Regions from separate parts of the Fontibacillus forbon genome, predicted to be linked through region 1. Evidence: predicted binding sites of a transcription regulator. Region 1 holds the regulator's gene; each other region holds the start of a gene.
The links. Region 1 encodes Rex, which represses fermentation and respiration genes when NADH is low (regulators of the CRP and FNR family bind a similar motif). Its sites were predicted from a motif close to TTGTGAAATATTTCACAA; they were not measured.
Positions count from the first base shown of each region.

Region 2: the regulator Rex is predicted to act here: its motif matches at 704-721, upstream of ACLB09_RS14675 (formate/nitrite transporter family protein).
Region 3: the regulator Rex is predicted to act here: its motif matches at 1,334-1,351, upstream of ACLB09_RS02180 (DoxX family membrane protein).
Region 4: the regulator Rex is predicted to act here: its motif matches at 1,039-1,056, upstream of pflB (formate C-acetyltransferase).

Region 1 is NZ_JBKGFV010000001.1:806,827-809,021, forward strand. Features, by position in the region: gene dinG (ATP-dependent DNA helicase DinG) at 1-485, shown strand, start outside; gene ACLB09_RS03735 (redox-sensing transcriptional repressor Rex) at 522-1,184, shown strand; gene ACLB09_RS03740 (amidohydrolase) at 1,162-2,195, shown strand, end outside.
Region 2 is NZ_JBKGFV010000003.1:574,697-576,891, forward strand. Features, by position in the region: gene ACLB09_RS14670 (FAD-dependent oxidoreductase) at 1-599, shown strand, start outside; gene ACLB09_RS14675 (formate/nitrite transporter family protein) at 829-1,668, shown strand; gene ACLB09_RS14680 (hypothetical protein) at 1,804-1,962, opposite strand; gene ACLB09_RS14685 (molybdopterin-containing oxidoreductase family protein) at 2,036-2,195, shown strand, end outside.
Region 3 is NZ_JBKGFV010000001.1:501,672-503,866, forward strand. Features, by position in the region: gene ACLB09_RS02175 (phosphatase PAP2 family protein) at 71-691, shown strand; gene ACLB09_RS02180 (DoxX family membrane protein) at 729-1,268, opposite strand; gene ACLB09_RS02185 (glucose 1-dehydrogenase) at 1,501-2,195, shown strand, end outside.
Region 4 is NZ_JBKGFV010000001.1:629,879-632,073, reverse strand. Features, by position in the region: gene pflB (formate C-acetyltransferase) at 1-967, opposite strand, end outside; gene adhE (bifunctional acetaldehyde-CoA/alcohol dehydrogenase) at 1,220-2,195, opposite strand, start outside.

The DNA.
Region 1 (2,195 bases):
AGGAGCTGTTGGCCACCGAAGGGATCACCGTGATCGGGCAGGGGATGGACAGCGGAAGCCGGACCAAGCTGACCCGCCGTTTCCAGGGCCAAAATGCCTCCGTGCTGCTCGGAACCAGCAGTTTTTGGGAAGGGGTGGATATACCCGGAGAGGCTCTTACAAGCCTCGCTATCGTCCGTCTGCCTTTCCAGCCACCCAACCATCCGCTCGTGGAAGCGAAGAGCGAACGGCTTCAGCAGGAGAAGAAAAATCCGTTCATGAAGCTGTCCGTTCCGCAGGCCGTCATCCGTTTCAAGCAAGGCTTCGGACGGCTGGTGCGGTCTTCTCAGGACCGCGGCATCGTGGTTGTTTACGATACACGCATCTTGGAATCTTACTACGGAAAATACTTTTTATATTCTTTGCCCGGACCGAAAATGGAGCATATGCCGCTAGGGCAGATGGTTCCTCGAATTTCGGAATGGCTGAACGCAGATGAACAATAATTGTTCTTCAAATCGCGCCTATTAGGGGGATAACCAATGAAATCGGAAAAAATCTCAGATGCCGTAGTACGCAGATTGCCGGTGTATCTACGATTTCTTAATGAACTCAGCCGCCGGGAAGTCCCGACGGTTTCTTCCCAGGAGCTGGGGCAAAAGCTGGATCTCAACCCCGCTCAAATCCGTAAGGATCTTGCTTATTTTGGCGACTTCGGCCGCAAGGGGATCGGGTATGACGTTTCCTATCTGATCGAAAAAATCCGGCAAATTTTAAATTTGGACCAGCAGATTAATGTGGCCCTGATCGGTGCCGGTAATCTCGGGCAAGCGTTGTCCAATTACAACGCGTATCTGAAGGACAATATGAAAATCGTCGCCGTGTTTGATGCGTCTCCGGGGAAAATCGGAACCCAGATCAACAATATCACGGTCCAGCCGATCGAAGATCTGGTCGAAACCGTGAAGGGCAATCATATCCGCATCGGAATTATTACGGTGCCGGACGTGGAAGCGCAGCGCGTGGCCGATCAGCTCGTCGCCGCCGGAATCGAGGCGATTTTGAACTTTGCTCCCACGATCCTTAAGGTTCCTGCCGGGGTGCGCGTTCATGCGGCGGATTTCACAACCGATCTGATCAGTTTGGCTTATTATTTGGATGGAGGAAAGGAACATAGTGAGCATGACTCGAAAATGGTTGATTAAAGACGGCACATTTGCCGTTCCGGACCGGGAAAACCCGGTAATTCGCGGCTATATGCTGGTTGAAGGCAGCACGATAACCTACATCGGCGAAGCCCGTCCCGAAGGGGTGGAGGGAGCCGAAACCTTTGACGGGAAAGGCCTGCTGTTTATGCCGGGCCTTGTAAATACGCATGGTCATGCGGCAATGTCTCTGCTTCGCGGTTACGGCGACGATATGGTGCTCCAGACTTGGCTTCAGGAAAAAATGTGGCCGATGGAAGCGAAGTTTACCGGGGAAGACGTCTACTGGGGCACGGCGTTATCGGTTCTGGAGATGCTCAAAGGCGGTACGACCACGTTCCTGGACATGTATGATCATATGGACCAGGTGGCTGCCGTCGTCGAGCAATCGGGCATTCGCGCCGTGCTGACACGCGGCGTCATCGGCTTGTGCCCGCCGGAAGTTCAACAGCACAAGCTGGACGAAGCGGTGGCTTTTGCCCGCGCTTGGCATGGCAAGGCGGATGGGCGGATTACGACGATGATGTCGCCGCATTCCCCTTATACCTGTCCGCCGGATTACATCGAACGAATCGTTCAAGCCGCCCATGATCTGGATCTTCCGCTGCATACGCACATGTCCGAGACGCGGGCCGAAGTGGAACAGAACGTCGCCGATTACGGCGTGCGCCCTGCCCAACATCTGCTGAATCTCGGATTGTTCAGCCGCCCGGCTTTGCTGGCGCATGCCGTTCATCTGACCGACGAGGAAATCGAAATTCTGGCGACCCATCAAGTGGCCGTATCCCACAACCCGGGCAGCAACCTCAAGTTGGCGAGCGGCGTAGCCCGCGTGCCGGAGCTGCTTAAAGCCGGAGTAACCGTTTCGCTCGGCACGGATGGCGCGGCAAGCAATAACAACCTGGATATGTTTGAGGAAATTCGTCTGGCGGCGTTGATCCATAAAGGCGTATCGGGTGACCCTACAGCAATCCCTGCAAAGGAAGCCCTTCGTATGGGTACGGAGTATGG
Region 2 (2,195 bases), on a different contig from region 1:
ATATGCTCGGCAACGGCGCGATCATCGTGGATGAATATATGCGGACCAGCGCGCCGGATGTATATGCGGCAGGCGACAGCTGCGCGGTTTTCTATAACCCGACGAAAAAGCATGCCTACATTCCGCTCGCAACCAACGCGGTTCGGATGGGAACGCTGGTAGCCCGCAACCTGGTGGCACCAACCGTGAAGTATATGGGAACCCAAGGGACATCGGGCATCAAAATTTACGAGGACAACATCGCGGGAACCGGGATGACGGAGGCTTCGGCCAAGGAAGCCGGAATCGATGCGGAAGCGGTAATGATCACTGACAACTACCGTCCGGAGTTTATGCCGACCCATGAACCAGTGATGCTGAAAGTGGTATATGAAAAAGCAACAAGACGCATTCTGGGTGCGCAGATCATGTCGAAGGTAGACTTGACGCAATCGATCAACACCATCTCGGTTTGCATCCAGAACGGCATGAAGATGGAAGAGCTTGCGTTCGTCGATTTCTTCTTCCAGCCGCATTACAACAAACCATGGAACTTCCTGAACAGCGCGGGTCTTGGAGCATTGCCGGAAGTACCGGCACGTGAAACGGTTCAAGCTTAACCGCCTTATAACGATTTAGTCTCGAACAGCCTCCGCAGGACTCGATTCTGCAGGGGCTGTTTTCTTTTTACATATGTTGCTGTCAGGTAGGACTTCCATTTTTAGTGTGAAAAAATTCACTTTATGTAAGCGGTGTCGTGACTTATGTTACTTATTGGACGCCAAGGCTCAAGTTACAATAACAGGGGAACAGGGGAGTTTACAAACAAGTCCTAAAGGAGAATGAATGATGGCTTACAATAAACCCGATCAAATTGCCAAAGTGACGGTTGAAATGGGTATCAAAAAAGCTCACAATCCATTGTTGACGGTTTTGATTCTTGGATTTCTGGGCGGTGCTTTTATCGCCCTCGGATTCTTGCTTGATATACGCGTTATTGCAGGAGCTCCGAAAGAATGGGGAAGCATCGCGACCTTTATCGGCGCGGCGGTGTTTCCGATCGGACTGATCCTGGTGCTGCTTGCCGGCGGGGAATTGCTGACGGGGAATATGATGGCGGTGCCGTTATCCCGGATGGCCAAAAAAATAACGACAGGCGAAATGTGCAAAAACCTGGTGCTGATTACAATTAGCAATTTTGTAGGTGCTCTGTTCGTCGCTTACTTTTTCGGGCATGTCGTCGGATTGACCTCCAGCGGCGTTTATTTGGAGAAACTCGTGGATATGGCGGGACATAAGCTGGATGACAGCTTCCTTCAGGCATTCGTGTCGGGGATCGGCTGTAACTGGCTCGTCGCGCTTGCCGTATGGCTCTCCTACGGAGCGGATAATATGAGCGGTAAAATTCTCGGGATCTGGTTTCCTACAATGGCGTTCGTCGCGATTGGATTCCAGCACGTTGTAGCCAATATGTTCCTGATTCCGGCGGCAATATTCGAAGGTTATTTCTCTTGGGGAGAATACTTCAAAAATTTCGTGCCGGTATGGCTGGGCAATCTGACGGGCGGCGCCTTGTTTGTAGCTGCGGCTTACTGGATGGCCTATTTGAAAGACAAGGGTGCACCGGCGGCTTCTCCGGGCGAACATGCGGCGGGAAATGTAGCTGCAACCACCAACAAATCGGCTTAACCGGAATATCTGAATAAGATCAATTAGTCTGCCGCCTCTCAATGAGGCGGCTTTTTTATGTTTGTATGCTAGTTGTCGCTGCTGTCTCCACCGTTACCACGCCTCCTCAGCATTTCGTTCGTTGGAAATATCCAGTCAAGTGTTAGATGTAACTGACAAGAGACTGTCCTCGTTGGATATTTCCATGCTGGCTGGCGTAACGCTTTCCCCTGCTCCCGCCGTGCTCCGCAAGCCCCGCCGTATTCCCCAAGCTCCGCCGAGCTCCTCTGTTTTCCAAGGAGTTGCTATGCGCATTTTTCCACCCTCCTTCCAGTAGACAGGGGCGAGGCTTTTTTCTACAATAAATGAATCAGGAGGGGATGGTTGCATGATCCGAGAGGAGAACGGAATATTTCCCGCGGTGTGTCCGCTTGATTGCCCGGATACCTGTGGTTTGCTATTGCATAAAGAGAACGGAAAAATCGTGAAAGTAACGGGGAACCCCGATCATCCGATTACGCAGGGTGCGATCTGCAACAAAGTGCGGA
Region 3 (2,195 bases), 310 kb from region 1:
AGAAAGTATTGCTCCCCCAAAGAGATCTTTGTACAATAGGCTAGATTATTACCGTGGGGGAGGAGTTTAAGTGAAAGCCTGGATAACAGCCGTCGTATTGGCAGTCTGTTTTGTTCTGCTCGGATTCGGCATACATACGGGAGCTTTGCAGTCCTTGGACCGTCGGATCGGCGATTTTTTCTTCAGTCTAAGGAGTGGGGCATTGACCCCGGCAATTAAGGCTATCTCCGATCTGGGAACAACGACGGGTTACATCGTTATTTTCGCTATCGTGCTGATCATTACCCTGCTCATGCGGCGTTGGATGACTGCCTTATGGTTAACCGTCGGTTTAGCCGCCGGCTGGCTGTTCAACAAAGGGTTAAAAGCGCTGTATCACCGGGAAAGACCGCAGCTCTGGGATAGTTTAGTGGAACCTGACGGCTTCAGTTTTCCTAGCGGAAATGCTATGGTTTCGGCCGCTTTTTACGGATTGATCGCCATGATGTTGCTTGGTTCCCGAAAAGGCTGGGTCCGGGCTTGCGGAGTTCTGATGCTCGCGATCATTGTCTTGATCGGGATAAGCCGCCTGTATCTCGGCGTACATTATGCCAGCGATATAGCCGGTGGCCTTTTGGCGGGCGTATGCATTGCGGTGCTCTGTTATCAAGGATGGAGCAAGACTACGGAAAGAAAAAAACGCTGGGGATGATCCCCGGCGTTTTTTTAATGGCTCTATTTTTGATGGCTTAAGCCGTATGTTTTACTTTTAATGGTTGTTTTGGAGCCGGTGTAACCGGGCTTGCAGCTCTCTCTTTGTGGAATAATTTACGCAGATAAGGGAGAACATAACGGTCGAGTCCAATTTTTCCGGCGTTGGCGGCGGCTACGACTACAAGTACTTCAAGCAGGAGCATTTGTGCGTTAGTGCTTACTGTACCCGAGAAGAGGAAGGCTGCGTTCATGACCAGGCCCATCAGGGCGGCGAAGGTAGTGAACGTTCCGAGCAACAGGCCCAAACCTACCAGGAATTCACCGTATGGAACCATGACGTTAAAGATGTCTACGCCCGGAAGTGCTACATGCTGCAGGAATGTGGCCCACCATCCTTGGACGGCTGCGTGTTCGCCAGTACTGTTCGCGATGGCTCCATTCAGGAATCCGGCGGCGTCGAATCCGCCAGTGATTTTGTGCCATCCGGCGGTAATCCATTGATAACCGAGGTAAATCCGAAGTACGGTCAAAAACCACATTGCAAATTTGTTAGTTCTGAGGAAATTGTTAAACATAATTACCACTCCTTTTGGATTTGTTCTCTTTTTTTCTGGATGATCATCTTTGATGTCTTTAGTATAAGTGATTATTTTCACATGTCATGTGATTTAAATCACAGTTATTAAAATTTTAATTATTTATTTTGGAGTTAAGTGATTTTGAATAGATTAATTTTGCATAATGGGTGACCGTGAGCTATATTAAATTTGAAGAATTAACCAACTCATTTAGCGGGAGGTCATGGATATGAGATTGTCCGGTAAAGTGGTTATCGTAACGGGTGCCGGTTCCGGCATGGGCAGAGCGATTGCGGAATTGTTCGCCAAAGAAGGAGCGAAAGTAGTTGCATCGGATATCAGTGAAGAGCGGATTAATGAGGTTTCTGCTTCCATTAAAGAGGCTGGAGGAGAAGTACTCGGGGTCCTGGCGAACGTGGCCAAGGAATCCGATGTGCAGCAACTGGTCGACCGGGCGGTACAAGCATACGGCACCGTCGATATTCTGGTCAACAATGCCGGTATTATGGACAATTTCATTCCTGTCGGCGAAGTTACCGATGAGCATTGGGAGCGGGTATTAGGCGTTAATTTGAATGGGCCGATGTATGCTTCTCGGGCGGTACTGAAGATTATGCTGGAAAAAGGAAAAGGCGTGATCGTCAATAACGCCTCCGTAGGCGGGCTGTTCGGGGCCAGAGGCGGAGCTGCCTATGTGGCTTCGAAACATGCTTTGATCGGACTCACGAAAAATACGGCGGCCGTCTACGGTTCAAAAGGAATCCGTACAAACGCGATTGCTCCCGGCGGGGTAAACACGGCGATTAGCGGAACGATCACAGCACCGAATCAGCTAGGGATGGAAGCCATCGGGCGCGCCGGATCCGCTCCGATGGGCGAAGCGCAAGAGATCGCCTATGCGGCGCTGTTTCTCGCTTCGGATGA
Region 4 (2,195 bases), 180 kb from region 1:
TACGCAGGAATTTGACGATCCGCAGTTTCATAACGAAATGGTCAACCAATTCTTGAGCCGCTTCTTCAGTCAAAGTTCCTTCAGCCAGATCGCGTTCGATGTACGCGTCAAGGAAAGAAGATACACGGCCAAGCGACATTGCCGCTCCGTCCTGCTCTTTGACTGCTGCCAGGTAACCGAAGTATACCCATTGGAACGCTTCTTTTGCATTTTCTGCCGGTCTCGAAATATCGAAGCCGTACATTTCGCCCAGTTGTTTCAATTCGCCCAAAGCGCGGATTTGTTCGGAAAGTTCTTCGCGGAGGCGAATCACGTCTTCGTCAATCACATCGACTTCAAGGCTCTTCAGTTCGCTTACTTTTTGTTTAATCAGGAAATCCACGCCATAAAGCGCTACACGGCGGTAGTCACCGATAATGCGGCCACGGCCATATGCATCGGGAAGACCTGTAATAATACCAGCTTTACGGGCAGCTCTCATATCGGAAGTATAAGCGTCAAATACGCCTTGATTATGCGTTTTGCGAATCGTAGTAAACATATCAACAATCTCGCCCGGCAGGTCGAATCCGTAAGCTTTGCAAGCGTTGATAACCATGTTGATCCCACCGAAAGGATGGATCGTGCGTTGGAAAGGAGCTTCCCCTTGCACGCCTACGACTTGTTCTTTGTCTTTATCCAGGTAACCAGGAGCATGGGATACGATTGTGGAAGGCTTGTTGAGTTCAACGTCAAGTACGCCGCCGGCTTCTCTTTCTTTCTTGGTCAAATCGGAAATGATATCCCAAAGCGCTTTAGTGTTATCCGTTGCGCCTTTCAAGAAAGATTCGTTGCCTTCATAAGCCAGAATGTTGGTCTCGATGAAATCGCGGGTATTTACTTCCCGCATCCAGGTTCCTTTTTTAAAACCTCTCCAAGCTGTTTGAACTTCTTGCGTTTTTTGTACTTCTCTCTCAATCACCGACATCTTAATCCCTCCATATATATTTTGTAGTACGCGGTTTGAAGGTTTATACCGCGCCTCATGATCCCTAAAATTTGTGATAATTTTCACAACTTCGACACTGATAAGCCCTTAGATTTAGTTTCGAATCCACTGTACTCACCATTGTACGGGGGATCATTTATATTATTATCATATAATAACCCCTATAGAAAGAGTGTGACAAATATCACTTTTGAAGTGATATTTGTCACTTTTTTCAACCTAAATGTTCACTTATTCTTCAAATCTTCCGTAGAAAGCATCACGGTAAACATCAGCCAATTCGGTTACGAGCGGAAGCTTCGGATTTGCTGTTGTGCATTGGTCTTCAAAAGCACGGTCTGCCAGGTAATCTACGCGCGATTCGAAATCTTTCGCATCGAAACCGAGCTCTTGGAAAGTTTCAGGAATGCCGAGTTTCTTATTCAGATCGCGGATGGCGTTGATCAAGCTCTTCACGCCTTCTTCCGTTGTCCGTGCTGGCAGTCCCAGAATGCGGGCGATTTCTGCATAACGCTCGTCAGCCACGAAGTGGGTGTATTTTGGCCATGCTGCGAATTTCGTAGGCTTCTTAGCATTGTAACGGATAACGTGCGGCATCAGGATCGCATTAGTACGGCCATGCGCGGTGTGATATTGTCCGCCCCATTTATGCGCCAAGCTGTGATTAATGCCCAGGAATGCGTTCGCGAAGGCCATACCGGCTAAAGTCGAAGCGTTGTGCATTTTTTCGCGGGCCAGCTTGTCGCCGGTCAAAGCCGATTTCTCGAGGTATTGGAATACCAATTGGATGGCTTTGATCGCAAGACCGTCCGTGTAGTCGCTCGCCATAACCGATACATAAGCTTCGATAGCATGAGTCAGAACGTCCATACCCGTGTCGGCTACAGCCACTTTAGGCAAGCTGTATACGAACTCAGGGTCGATGATGGCTACGTCCGGTGTCAACTCGTAATCAGCCAAAGGATATTTCGTGTTGCCATTGATTTTATCTGTAATTACCGCGAACGAAGTTACTTCCGAACCTGTACCCGAAGTGGTTGGAATCGCAACGAATTTCGCTTTGCGTCCGAGGCGCGGGTATTTGTAGATCCGTTTGCGGATATCCATGAATTTTTGTTTCAGGTTGTTAAAGTCGGTATCAGGATATTCGTAGAACAGCCACATGCCTTTTGCAGCATCCATCGGCGATCCGCCACCGAGTGCTATG